Regions from separate parts of the Frankia umida genome, predicted to be linked through region 1. Evidence: riboswitches for the same ligand, from Rfam matches in the RefSeq annotation. Region 1 holds a riboswitch; each other region holds the start of a gene.
The links. Region 1 has a riboswitch for cyclic di-AMP ahead of MXD59_RS01120 (transglycosylase family protein). Riboswitches for the same ligand answer to the same signal wherever they lie in the genome.
Positions count from the first base shown of each region.

Region 1 (4,403 bases):
CGACCGGTGGTGCCGATCCGGGCCTTGCCGAGGTAGCGCTCGATCACCCGGTCCAACGCCCGGTGATGCGGCATGATCAGATGCGCGTTGGCGCTGATCAGCAGGCGGGAGACGTCGATCCCACGGGCGGCGAGGCCGTCCATCTCGGTGAGCAGCACGCCGGGGTCGATGACGACCCCGTTGCCGATCACCGGGATGCAGTCGGCACGCAGGATGCCACTGGGGATCAGATGCAGCGCGTAGCTGTCCGCCCCGATGACCACCGTGTGGCCGGCGTTGTTGCCGCCCTGATAGCGAACGACGTAGTCGACGGCGCCGCCCAACAGGTCGGTCGCCTTTCCTTTTCCCTCGTCGCCCCACTGGGCGCCGATGAGGACGAGAGCGGGCACTCGGGCGAGGTTACTAGGGATGACCGCCGCGCGTGGCCGAAGTGTCAGGTCAGACAGCGTCCGACCGTACGGACCGGCTCCGCGGGAGGCCTCCGACGGGCCTCAGACCAGGCCGAGGGCGCCGGCGACGGTGGGGTCGCTGTCGGCGAGGAAGGTGCGGCAACGGTCGGCCTCGGCCGTCTCGCCGATGACGGCGGCGGCCTGGCCGAGGACGGCGAGCGCACGCAGGAAACCGCGGTTGGGCTCGTGGGACCAGGGGATCGGACCGATGCCCCGCCAGCCGGCGCGGCGCAGCGCGTCCAGCCCCCGGTGGTAGCCGGTGCGGGCGTAGGCGTAGGCCTCGACCGTGCGACCCGCGGCGAAGGCCTGCTCGGCGAGAACCGCCCAGGCGGCGCTCAGCTCCGGCGTGGCCGCCGCGACGGCGCTGGGATCCGCACCGGCGGCCAGCGCAGCGGTGGCGGCCGCGTCCGAGGGCAACCGCGTGGGGGGCGGGCCGGACAGCAGGTTGTGACCGGCCGCGGTGCCGCCATGGCCGCTGTGGCTGCCGTGGCCCGAATCCGACGAGGTCATCATGACCTCATCCTGCCGCACCCGGTCGTGCGGTGCCGCACCGGGTCAGGAGCGGACGGTGACGTTCCACAGGTTCTCGCCGACCACACCGGCCTGGCCGTCGCTGGTCCGGGTCAGGTAGCCGTACAGCGCGGCGATGCCCTGCGACTGCGGGCCGAACTTGCCGTCGACGGTGAGCACGAAGCCCTTGTTGCGCATCGCGGCCTGCCAGACGAACGCGTCGGGCCGGACATCCCCGCCGTAGCTGGCGTTCAGGACGGTGCCGCTGAACGAGCCGTCGCCCATCTCCTGCCGGGCCCGGTCGAGGGTCATCGGCTGTTCGGCCGGGGTGAGGGCCTGCTCGATGACGTCACCGGAGCCGGAGCCGACGCTCGCCGGGCCGTTGTTGACCAGCCCCATCTTGCGGGAGCAGGACGGCCACGGCTGCCAGCCGCGGGAGTTGTACAGCTTGGCGGCGGCCTCGTCCTGGGTGGCCGGGGATGCCTGGTACGGGCGGCCGGAGTAGCCCAGGCCGTGCCAGGTCTGATCATCGAACTGGTAGGCGCCGGTGAAGCCGTTGCCCGTGTTGATCGCGTAGTTGCCGCCGGACTCGCACTGGCGGAGCTTGGCGAAGTCGTCAGCGGTGGCGGCCCCGGCCGGACTGGCGCCGACCGCGGTGACCGCGAGGCCGCTGCCCACCAGGGCGGTGACCGCGCCGGTGGTGCGCAGGATACGGGTCGCAGCCGAGGGGGCCTGCGCTGCCCGGTGCTTACCTCCACGCCGTGCTGACGGCATGTCAGTCCAATCCCGTGTCGCCTGCGGGGTGAGCTGTCGGGTTCGGACTGGGATGGCCCGGCCGGCGTGAGCCGACTTAACCCCAAGGACGTCCGGAGACGCCCGGTAGTGGTTCCCCCACTCCTGCCCATGTCGGTGCGCTCGGCCAGCCGCCTGGACAGTGGGCAGGACTCGGCGTCCGTCCCGACGGCATCGCCTGATGGCGAGTGAGCGGCACTCTAGCGATACCGGTCCAGGCCGTGCAAACCGGGGTGGTTCGTGGCAACCGGGCGACCCACGCACAAGGCGTGGCCCGGACGGGCCGCCCGATCGTGGAACACCGGTGCACCTCAGGGGTCGCTCCCGTGTACCCGAAGGGTTGGCCGGGTAGTACCTCGGTGCTCGGGGTGCCCCGGTGGGGGGTGGTGCGCCCGACCGGCCCGTTGACTCCCGCGCGCCGGAGATCGTCCGGGCTGTGCGGGGGGACCGGTCGGGTCGTGGCGTCACGCTGCCCGGCCTGTGCGGCCGGGGTGGGACGGCTGGCGCCGCCCGGGGCTTGTGTCCCCATGCCCCGGGCGGGTCGGACCAGATGCGGATGGTGCCGGATGGCGGCGTCGCAACCGGTCCAAGGACGCGTTGTGGGTGGCGTCCGGCTCAGTGCGGTGCGGCGGGTGGCTCAGCCGAAGGTGGCGTGCCATGTCGCCGGTCCGACGACACCGTCGGCGGCGAGACCCCTGGCGGACTGCAGCGCGCGGGCGGCAGCGGCGGAGCGTGGGCCGAAATGACCATCTGGGACGAGCGGGTAGCCGATCTGGCTCATCCGCGCCTGCCAGGCTCGTACGTCGGCGCGGTTCTGCCCGGCCAGCGCGGTCGAGAGGGTACGGGTGTACGAGGGCGTCGAGAGTGCCGCGGGGGCGACGGTCAGCGCGCCGCGCTGCGCGGTGCGGGACGCCTGCACCGCCGCGCCGGACGAGGAGCCGCCGGCGAGCTGCGCCGTGCCCATGCCACGGCCGCAGACCGGCCACTGCCCGAAGCCGGAACGCTGGGCCAGGCGCAGCGCGGCCTCGTCCTGGACCGCGGGTGCGGCCTGGTGCGGCAGGCCGGTGTAGCCGAGGCTGCGCCAGGTGCCGGCCGAGAACTGGTACGCCCCGAAGTAGCTGTTGCCGGTGTTCGTCGTGTAGTTACCGCCGGACTCGCACTGCCGCAGTCCTTCCCATGTGGTCGCCGCCTGCGCTGGACCGGCGACGGCGAGTGAGCCGCCGACCGCCGCTGCGAGAACTGGAGCAACCATGAGAACCCGCGCCCGTATACGGGTGCCGGCGCTCCATTGTCGGCCACTGGTACGTGCGTCGGACATGTATGTGTAGTCCTTCCCCACGCCTGCGAGGTGAGCTGTCGGATTCGGGCTGGGAACTGCCCGGTCATGCCAGGGACATCCTGGGACGCGCACAGACCGAAACCACGGCCGGTCTGGCGACGCATGACTTCACCCCTAGAGCATCGAATCCTTTCGATGCTCGGAGATGGTTCCCCCGTTCCTGCCACATGGTGACGGAGAAATCGCCGGTCGGGGGCAGGATTCGGCGTGCCGCCCGACGAATGCCGCACGTTGTCGTTCGGCACGGCGATGACCATAACCACGCCGTCCGGCGAGTCGCCAAGCATTGAATAGGGTGCGTGACCAACAGCACACTCGGCGTGGCTGCTTGGTGATGGGGTGCATTGGCTGGTAACGCGCGTGCGCGCCCGCTCATCAACCTGGCGACATCTTCGAATGGCCGTTTTGTGCGCGCCTGCTCACGCTGTTTGCCGATGGGGCACGATGGGCGGAGCGTAATGATTTATGTCGAACGCGTCACCTGGTCGCCGACACGCCGCGATGTGCGGCCGTATCCGACTGATGGCTTTGTGTGCAGATTCTGCCTTGATGGGGTTCGACATGGCAATACGCCGATGCTGGTCGATGCGTGGGCAGCTGTGAGATACGCAATGATCTGCAACCGGCTTGTTACATGGCTGTGATTTGGTCTCGCAAAGTAAATCGATCATGTCTCTGCGTGACAGCTTCGGGGCGGATTGCGGACTCTGACGGGTGGGATGTCCGGTCCATGTCGCCTGTCCGGGGACGCGGCCGGGCGGCCCCGCCGCCACGGATCTGACGCTGCGTAGAGAGGTCGTGGCGTTTGGCTGGTAGGTGGGCGGGTGGTCCGAGCCCCATGGGTCGGCCATGGCGCTGTCATGCCTATCCGGCACGGCCGGAGGCTTTGGGCGGAACCGTCTGGCCGCGATGGAGCACGGTGGCGGTGCCCTCGATGTGCCGAGATGACGGTTCCGTGACCGAGATGACGGTGTCGCAACGCAGTGGTCCCCCAGTCGCGAGCGGCAACTGGGGGACCGGCGGTTCTGGGCGGTGACTCCGGTGCGGGACTGTTTCTCCCGCCCGGGGCCGTCCCGCCCCGGATGGATGGAGCCCGGCTGGTTCGTCGGGCCTTCCTGTCTGGGTCAGGCCTTCCCGAGCGAACGGCCGGTGGAGCGCAGGTCCTCACAGGCCTGGGCGACTCGGGCGGCCATGCCCGTTTCGGCAAGCTTTCCGTAGGTTCGTGGGTCGTAGGCCTTCTTCACGCCGACCTCGCTGTCCACCTTGAGGACACCGTCGTAGTTCTTGAAGGCGTGGTCCACAATGGGGCGGGT
Region 1 is NZ_JALKFT010000001.1:283,687-288,089, reverse strand. It holds gene MXD59_RS01130 (adenylosuccinate synthase) at 1-389, opposite strand, end outside; gene MXD59_RS01125 (DUF3151 domain-containing protein) at 492-962, opposite strand; gene MXD59_RS01120 (transglycosylase family protein) at 1,005-1,733, opposite strand; cyclic di-AMP (ydaO/yuaA leader) riboswitch at 1,736-1,881, opposite strand; gene MXD59_RS01115 (transglycosylase family protein) at 2,389-3,069, opposite strand; cyclic di-AMP (ydaO/yuaA leader) riboswitch at 3,077-3,307, opposite strand; gene fbaA (class II fructose-bisphosphate aldolase) at 4,215-4,403, opposite strand, start outside.

Region 2 (4,403 bases), 150 kb from region 1:
ACCTCGATGACCGCGGACGCGTTCGCGTTCCGGACCGCGATCGCCCGGGTGGACGAAGGCGACCGGCGGATCTTCACCTGGTCGACCAGCAATCCGCCACTGCACGCCCGGTATCGGCTGGAATGGAACTTCCGGGCTGTCTCCGACGGTCGGAATCCGGATACCGGCGAGCAGCGTGAGACCGTCGGTCCACGGCCCAGTGAACAGATGACGGCGGCGGGCATCGTCCAGGCCGATGATCCGGCGCTGGCGCAGCCGGCCCGTTCCTTTGATCTGCCGGCCGAGGCCGAGGACGCCCGGCGCGTGGTCGCCGAGCTGTCCTCGGCGATGGAGCGGGTCTCCGCCCTGCACACCTTCGGTAAGGGCATGGGGATCGCCGCACCACAGATCGGCATCAACCGGGCCGCCGCGATCGTGCGCTCCGCCGACGCGGACATCCTCACCCTGCTCAATCCGCGGGTCATCGAGTCCTCGCCGCAGACCGACGAGCAGTACGAGGGCTGCCTGAGCTTCTTCGACGTCCGCGGGCTCGTCCCCCGGCCCCTGGAGCTGCACGTGGAGCACACCGACATCTCCGGACGCCGGCGCATCACCGTCTACCGGCAGGGCCTCGCCCGCCTGGTCGGCCACGAGATCGACCATCTGGTCGGCCGGCTCTACACCGAACGGATGCGGCCCGGCAGCGCCCCGATCCCCGTGGAGCAGTACCGCGGCACCGGCTCGGCCTGGACCTACACCCCCTGATCCGCCACTACGCGTGACCGTCAGGCCGGTCGGGTCGGCCGGCGGCCACCCGAGCGGACACCGGCTGTGGCCGCACGCCCAAGTCCGAAAAAAGCGATACCGCCCACTATGGCGGACGTACCCGTAAACAACGTACAGTTCATGAAGCCCCACCCGATACGGAAATTATTCCGGGCACACGAGCGTCTTCGTGAATGGGCGAACCCGAATGCCACCAGGGTGTCACGGAAAGCAGTTCACGGCACGCAGGGAGACCGGACACCGAGCAGACCGTGTTATTCTTTCGCCAGCGTGGCGGAACAAATTCAAAATCGGTGTTCCAATGCCCTGGCAGAGCCGACTAGGATCGAGCGCAGGCGCCCGCGCGATAATCGGCGGAAAAGATCGAAGCGATAATCCGGAAGGTATTGTGGCCATCTTCACGGACCCTTGATTTACCCCGGTCACGCCCAGCTATGTTCGTAGCCATGTCGTCGAGTGACGGCAGACGCCGGGTGGCACGCCGAATCCTGCCCCCGCCCGGTAGGAACCAAACCTGTGGCAGGGACGGGGGAACCACTTCCGGGCGTCGAAGGCAGACGTCCTTGGGGTGAAGCCGCCACTGGTGGCCGGGCATTCCCAGCCCGAACCCGACAGCTCACCTCGCAGGCGTGGGGAAGGACAATCTATGTCCAACGCTCGTACGCTCGGTCGGGGCCTCAACCGGATCAAGCTTGGCACTCGTGCCGCCGTTCTCGCCGCCACCCTTACCGCCTCCGTGGGCGGTGGGCTGGCGCTCTCCCAGCCGGCCAGCGCCGCCCCGAACGCGGACCATTTCCTGCGCGCCGTCATTCCCTGCGAGTCCGGTGGCAATCCCCACGTGGTCAACTCCATCGGCGCGGGCGGCCTGTTCCAGTTCCTGCCCAGCACCTGGCACGGTCTCGGTGGCCGGGGCCTGCCGCAGCACGCCAGTGTCGGCGAGCAGTGGCAGATGGCCCGCAAGCTCTACGCGCAGGCCGGCACCAGCCCGTGGTACGCCTCGAAGCCCTGCTGGGGTCACCGGATCTGAGGCCCCGACACCGCGCCGACATCCGCTCTCGGCCGGTTCTGATCCGCACATGATCGATCGGATCGTGCTCGACAGATCGTGAGCCGACCGGCGCGAGGCGACGCGACCCAGCGCGCGGCACATCAGGCCCCGCCCCTCCTCCCGGGGGCGGGGCCTGATCCGTGCGCGGTGCGGGGCTCAGGCGCCGCGTCGGCGGCGGGCGATCTCCGCGAGGGCCACCGCGGCCGCGACACCGGCGTTCAGCGACTCGACCGCGCCGACCATCGGGATCCGCACCGTCACATCGCAGCGCTGCTCCACCAGCCGGGACAGACCCCGGCCCTCGGAGCCGACCACCAGGACCAGCGGGTCGGTGGCCATGGCGAGCTCGTCCAGGCTCAGTGCGGCGTCGGCGGCCAGCCCCACCAGGAACAGGCCCGCCTCGGCGTAGGCGGTCAGGGTGCGGGTCAGGTTGGTGGCCCGGGCGACGGGCAGCCGCGCCGCGGCCCCGGCCGACGTCTTCCAGGCGGACGCGGTCATCCCGGCGGCGCGCCGCTCGGGCAGCAGGACACCGTCCGCGCCGAAGGCCGCCGCCGAGCGCACGACCGCACCGAGGTTGCGCGGGTCGGTCACCCCGTCCAACGCGACCACCAGGCCAGCCGCGGTGGAGCCGGAACGCGCCGATCCGCCCGCACCGGGCCGGACCCGCTCGAGCAGGTCATCGGGATGGGCGTAGCGGTAGGGCGGCACCGCGAGCACCAGCCCCTGATGCGGGGCGGTGCCACACAACCGGTCAAGATCGGGCCGCGCGGAGTCGACGACGGAGATGCCGCGGCGCGTCGCCAGCCGGCGGGCCTCGTCGAGACGCTCGTCGAAATCCAGGCCCGCGGCGACGAACAGCGTCGTGGCCGGAACCCCGGCGCGCAGCGCCTCCACGACGGCGTTGCGACCGACCACGAGTTCGTCGTCCTCACCGCCGCGCCGCCCGCGCGCACCCGCACCCCGCGGGCCCTCGCCATCGCGTGGGGCGGGCCGATCACGATCGGTCGCCGCCTTCGCCGCCGAGGCGGCCCGGCGCTGGGCCGGATGGCCGGGCCGCAGGTGCGCGGGCGGGGTCGCGCCCCGCCCCTCCAACGCCCGCCGACCCTGCCCGCCGCTGCCACCCGCCGCTCCCTTGCGGTGCGAACCGGCCTTACCGGCCCGCCCGCCCTGCCCGCCACGGGCGATCCCGCCGCCGCCGCGACGCCCACCGCCGGCCATTCAGCACCACCCCGGGGTGAACGCACCGAACGAGGACATTCCCGGATGTGAGCCGCTTGCGGACGAGTGCGATCCGCTCCTGGGCGATCCGGCGACGGACGATCCGGTCTCGGGTGATCCGGATACGGGTGATCCCGACACGGATGCCCCGCGCGGACGTGAGACGACCATGTGCCCACGGTATCTGGCGTGACGCACGGTATCCGGTGCCCGGCGGAGAATCCCGCGACACGGACCGGCCCGACCTCGCCGGGCCGTCCTTCACCGGACGCCGGGCCCGGCCGGCGACACCGGCTGTGGGCCGCTGCCGGGGACCCCCGGCTGGGGGGCAGGCCGGACCCGGGCCAGCGACCTACCCGGAGATTGCCGTTCTCGACGACATCGCGCCCTATCCTGATGCGGCGGTCCCCGCCGGGGGTCGTCGGCATCAGACCCTTACGCTCATCCAAGCTCGCGCGCCGACGAAGGAGAACACGCCGGACAGTGGCCTGCCGGTAGCGGTCTCGGTCATCGACGCACCTCGGTGAACCTGGGAAGATACGTCCCCATGATTGCGTGATGACCGGCGTGATCCGATCGACCAGTCCGCAGCGTGCGAACGGCCCCCGACAATGGCCGTATCGCCGGAGCAGCACGCGGGCCTCGTCGGTACCGCGGGCCACCGTGGCGAGTTCTGACGACCGGACCAGCAGGGGCAGGAGGCACCAGCACATGGCTCTGCGCACACCGCCCGTATTCGGGCGTCACCTCCCGGCGGCGTGACGGTGGACCTGAACCCGCACGACGACGCCCCGACGGTGGCCTACCAGTTCGCCGGCGCCGGCGCCTTCGACCCGGAGGACGACCTGCGCCGCTGCCCGGTCTGCGCCGCGCCCGTCTACGCCGACGACCGCTACTGCGAGGTCTGCGGGCACGCGTTGGAGGGGCCCGACCCGGCCCATGGCGATGCCGACCACGCCGAGGTCGACCTCGGTGAACTGGCCGGCGTCTGCGACCGTGGCGTGCGCCATTCCACGAACGAGGACGCGATGGGCCTCGCCGTGGTCTACGGCACACTGATCGCGGTGGTCTGCGACGGGGTCTCGACGACCCCCGGCTCCGGTCAGGCCTCCGCGGCGGCGGCGGCCACCGCGATGGCCGTCCTGGCCGACGCGGTACGCGCGCACGGGCCGGGGCATCCGGTCCACCACGACTCGCTGCCGCCCAGGGCTTCGGGCGGCCGAGCCGACGACATGCTCGACATCCTCGAGCCGGACTACCCGACCTACGACGAGCCACGCACCGCCCCGCGGGCGGTCGTCGGCGGCTTCTCCCCCGAGGACGCCGAAGCCGTCCTGCACACCGCGGTCCACGCGGCTCAGGACACGATCGC
Region 2 is NZ_JALKFT010000001.1:136,076-140,478, forward strand. It holds gene MXD59_RS00500 (peptide deformylase) at 1-744, shown strand, start outside; cyclic di-AMP (ydaO/yuaA leader) riboswitch at 1,262-1,409, shown strand; gene MXD59_RS00505 (transglycosylase family protein) at 1,412-1,792, shown strand; gene rlmB (23S rRNA (guanosine(2251)-2'-O)-methyltransferase RlmB) at 1,970-3,031, opposite strand; gene MXD59_RS00515 (PP2C family protein-serine/threonine phosphatase) at 3,790-4,403, shown strand, end outside.
Region 2: linked by a shared signal. The riboswitch ahead of MXD59_RS00505 (transglycosylase family protein) and the one ahead of MXD59_RS01120 (transglycosylase family protein) in region 1 are both predicted to bind cyclic di-AMP.

Region 3 (4,403 bases), on a different contig from region 1:
CCGGCCTTCCCGTCCGGCCTGTCCGTCCGCCCCGTCAGACGTGGGCTGGCGGATGAAGAGAACTGTCGGACGAGGCCCGGCGCAGGGGAAAGGCCGGACGCGGGTCGGCGCAGGAGAGAAGGCCGGACGTGGGCCGGTGGGGATGGGAGGCCCGGGGGGCGCCCCCGGGGGGGGGGGGGGGGGGGGGGGGGGGGGGGGGGGGGGGCGGCCGCCGAGCGGCCCGGCCGCCCGTGGGGGGGCAGATCTGACGTCCGTCCGGCCGGAAGGAACAGACGGCTCCTGCCAGACAGGTGCGGGGCGACCGGTCGAGTGCGGCAGTGACTGGTCGGGGTACGGCTGGGGCCAGGTGCCAAGGGCATGGCGATGGCCGGCCGGGCGGGGAGGGGCGGTCGCATGGCCGGGGTCATCAGCGGCCAGGTTGGGGTGTGGCCGGGTCAGCGACGATGGTGACCCGGTAAGGGCAGCGTGCTGCTGCCGGACGACCGGTCGGGGGAGCATGCCCGACCAGGGCACTGGATGGTGCCGAACGTGTCCAGAAGTACGAAACGTGCCGACGCGTGGACGTGTACGGCTGCTACCTGACCGCGGCCGGAGGGGGGTGGTCGCGGGCGGCGTCAGTCGTCCAGGTCAGGGTCGTGTCCACGGCAGGCGCCGCGAGGTCCAGGAAAGGCTGCTGGCTACCCTCGGGACGTGCGGGAGGGTGGCCGCTGGGCCCGGCTCGGACGAAGCGGTGGCGAAGGTGTCGTCAGATCCGGCCCACGTAGTACGACGTGGTGTAGATCGACTGGAGCTTCACGACGTCGCCGGTGTGCGGGGCGACCCACATCTTGCCGTTGCCGGCGTAGATGCCGACGTGGTAGATGTTGCCGGGCGTACCCAGGAAGATCAGATCTCCGGGCTGCTTGTTGTACATGGAGATCCGGGTGGTGGCGGCGAACTGGGCGTCCGTCGTGCGCGGCAGGGTCTTGCCCAGCTGCCGGTAGACGTACTGGACGAGCCCGGAGCAGTCGAACGAGCTCGGGCCGTCGGCACCGTAGACGTAGGGCTTGCCGGCCTGCAGAGAGGCCAGGTAGACGGCCTTCTCACCGATGGAGTTCGCCGGGAGCGGGACGTCCACGTCGACGGAGACGTTGTCGATGATCGCACCGCGGGTGCGCGAGGCCGCCGCCGGGGCGGGCTGCGCGACCTGCAGGGTGGCGTCGTTCGACGAGTGCGCCGACTGGAGGGCGTCCGTCCCGTCGAAGATCGCGGTGACGTTCGTCGTGGTGAGCACCCGGGCCGTGTACGACGTGTAGCCCTGGTCGTTGGTGTACAGGTGCTTGAAGGTCGCCCAGCCGGTGGGCAGCTTGACCTGCACCTTGACGAGCTGGTTCGCCAGCGGCTCGTGGGTGGCCTCGTTGAACAGCGAGAAGCCGATGTCCACGGGCTCGTTCGGGGTGACCGTCACGTTCGGGTTGGTGACCCGCAGGCCGACCTGCACCTTGCCCGCCAGGGGCGGTGCGTCGACGGTCGTGGTGGTCAGGGTGGTGCCGACGGAACCGTCGGAGCTGATCGCCGCAGCGGCGATGCTGCCGCCGAGGGCGGCTCGCGAGCCGATCTGCGCGGCGAGAGTGACCGGGGCGGTGTTCGTCGACTCGTCGCGCGCCTGGTCGGCGTGGACGTCGGTGGCACAGCCAGCCAGGGCCACTCCGGAGACCGCTACGGTCCCGGTGGTCATCGCGGCGAAGGCACGCGCCCGGCCCCGACTACGGGTGACCGGCGTGGGGGACGGGGCACGGTGACGGCCGCGACCCGCGACGCGTGAATCTTCGTCGAGCTGCACGCTTTGTGCGGACAACGATGTATTCCTTCCCGTACGCCTGCGAAGTGAGCTGTCGGGTTCGGGCTGGGCTGCCCGGCCCGCGGCGTGACCTTCACGCTGCGGACTTCACCCCTAGGCCGGCACCGCGGTTCGGTGCTGGCCGGTGTGGAGGATGGGTCCCCCGCTCCTGCCCCAGATGACGACTCGGAGGGGACACCGGGGCCGGGGGCAGGATTCGGCGTTCGGCCCGGTGTTGTCGTTTCGTCGGCGTGAGACTAGTCCACTCGGATGGTGCGGGTAAACACTAGCTCCTCCCAACTACAGGCAGTGTGCACTGAAGTGCCCGCGCCCGGGCCACCACAAGTGCCGCCTGGCCGAGCCGATCAGGCTGTCCCAGCACGCGAAAACGCCTGGATGGGAGGTGGTCGCCAACCCCCGGATCGATGCCGTGACGTCGTGGAACCGGGTGTCCGCAGCCGGGTCGCCCCGATTGGACACCCACAGGTGGACACGGCCTCGGTCGCACCCGGTAACCGCGGAGCCGGGGCCGTGCAGCGGGCCGCCCGGGCCGTGGTTCATGCCCATCAGGCAGATCCGAGGGGTGCGTCAACGGGGGGTCCGGCCGCGGCGGGAGAGGAAGCCGGCGGTGTCGAGCATCTGGAGTTCGAGGGCGAGCAGCTGGACCTCGCCGGGCAACGAACGCTGGTGGGCAAGGGAGGCGACGGCGGCGCGGGCACGGTCGGCGAGCGCGTCCAGGGCGCGTTGGCGCTGGCGCATCCGGGCCCGCTCCTCCTGGATGGTGCGGACCGTCTCCTCCTGCCAGTCGCGCGTGCGGGCGAGGAACTCGCTGGCGTCCTTGGCCTGACGCTCGGCTTCCTCCAACCGGCTCAACAGGCCGTCGAGGACCTCCAGGCGGCCGACCAGCTCGACGATCAGATCACCGCGGTCGGGCATGGGGGTGGTCGCTCGCCGGGCGGGGTCAGACGAGGGCATGAGCTCCCCTGGGGGGTGGGGGATCGGGGGCTGTGCCGAGCCGCGGAGACGAGGCCCGGTCGCTCCGACACGGATGGTTACGGTAGCCGACGGCGACGACCGAATGTAACCCATCGTACGGATACGTCGGCACTGTCAACTGATAGTAAAAATGAACCATGGACCACCGGCTGGCTGCGTGTTTTGCGGCGTACCGGCGGTTTGGGCGCTATTTGTATGGGCATGCGCTGCGGGGCACCGGTTCCCGGCCGGCGTCAATGACGCAGGTCACTTTCGGGCCGGCTAAAGCCAGCCGTTACGTTTGAACGCCCGGTACAGCAGCAGACAGGCGACCACCATCACGCTCAGGACCGCGGGATAACCCCAGGTCTGGCGCAGCTCGGGCATGTGCTCGAAGTTCATTCCGTAGATTCCGGCGAGCGCGGTCGGAACGGCGGCGATCGCCACCCAGGCGCTGATCCGCCGCATGTCCTCGTTCTGCGCGATGGTCAGCTGGGTAAGTGTGGCCTGGAGCACCGAGGAGAGCAGTTCGTCAAAGTGCGAGATCCGCTCGCTGACCTGCTCGAGATGGTCGGCGACGTCGCGGAAGTAGCGGCGCATCGCGACGTCCACCATTCGTGGCCGGTCCAGGATGAGGCTGCGCAGCGGTCCGGTCAGCGGCTGGACGGCGTGCTTGAGCTCGAGCAGCTCCCGCTTCATCTGGTAGGCGGACTCGGTGGACGGGGTGTGTTCGCGGCGGAACACCCCGGCCTCGATCTGGTCGACATCCACCTGGATCTTCTCGACGGTGTCCACGTAGTCATCGACGATGCTGTCGCAGATCGCGTGCAGGACGGCGGTCGGGCCGTGGCGCAGCATCTCCGGGGCGGCCTCAAGCCGACGGCGCAGCTTCGACATCTCACCGTGCTGCCCGTGGCGCACCGTGACGACGAAGTCCTCCCCCAGAAAGATCATGATCTCGCCGGTGGTGACCACCTCCGAGGTGCCGGTCACCTCGGTGTGCGCGACGTAGGTCGTGGTCTTGAGCACCATGAACAGGTGGTTCTCGTACTGCTCGAGCTTGGGTCGCTGCCCGCCGGTGACGGCGTCCTCGACGGCGAGCTTGTCCAGTCCGTACTCCTGCGCGACCTCGGCGAGCTGCTCGTAGGTCGGTTCGAACAGGCCCAGCCAGGCGAACCCGTCCCGTTCGTCGCGTGCGAGCCGGAGCGCGTCGGCGGTGTTGACGTCCATCGTCACCCGCTTGCCGTGGCTGTAGACCCCGCAGGCCATCACCCGTCCGTCCGGCGTGGACTGCCGGATGATCGCGCGGGCCCGGCGCCGCTTGCGGCCGACCCGCACCAGCGAGACCGCCGGTCGGCTGAGCGCGCCGGCCAGCCGGTGGGCGTTCGCCGAGGCGTGCTCCAACGCGTCCAGCACCGGATGCTCACCCTGCGACCCCGACTGGTCGAGCGCACCGGACGGGTCGGCCGGGCCGAAGCGGTCGGAGCGGTCGGAGCGGTCGGAGTCGTCCGATCCGCCGCCGTGCGGTGTCGAGAAGTGAGGTTGTCCGGTGGTGTTCGCCGTACTGGAGATGTCCACACCGTTGTTGTCCGCGGCGTCGCCTTGTGTC
Region 3 is NZ_JALKFT010000005.1:193,023-197,425, forward strand. It holds gene MXD59_RS07305 (C40 family peptidase) at 746-1,717, opposite strand; cyclic di-AMP (ydaO/yuaA leader) riboswitch at 1,843-2,021, opposite strand; gene MXD59_RS07310 (hypothetical protein) at 2,408-2,794, opposite strand; gene corA (magnesium/cobalt transporter CorA) at 3,077-4,403, opposite strand, start outside.
Region 3: linked by a shared signal. The riboswitch ahead of MXD59_RS07305 (C40 family peptidase) and the one ahead of MXD59_RS01120 (transglycosylase family protein) in region 1 are both predicted to bind cyclic di-AMP.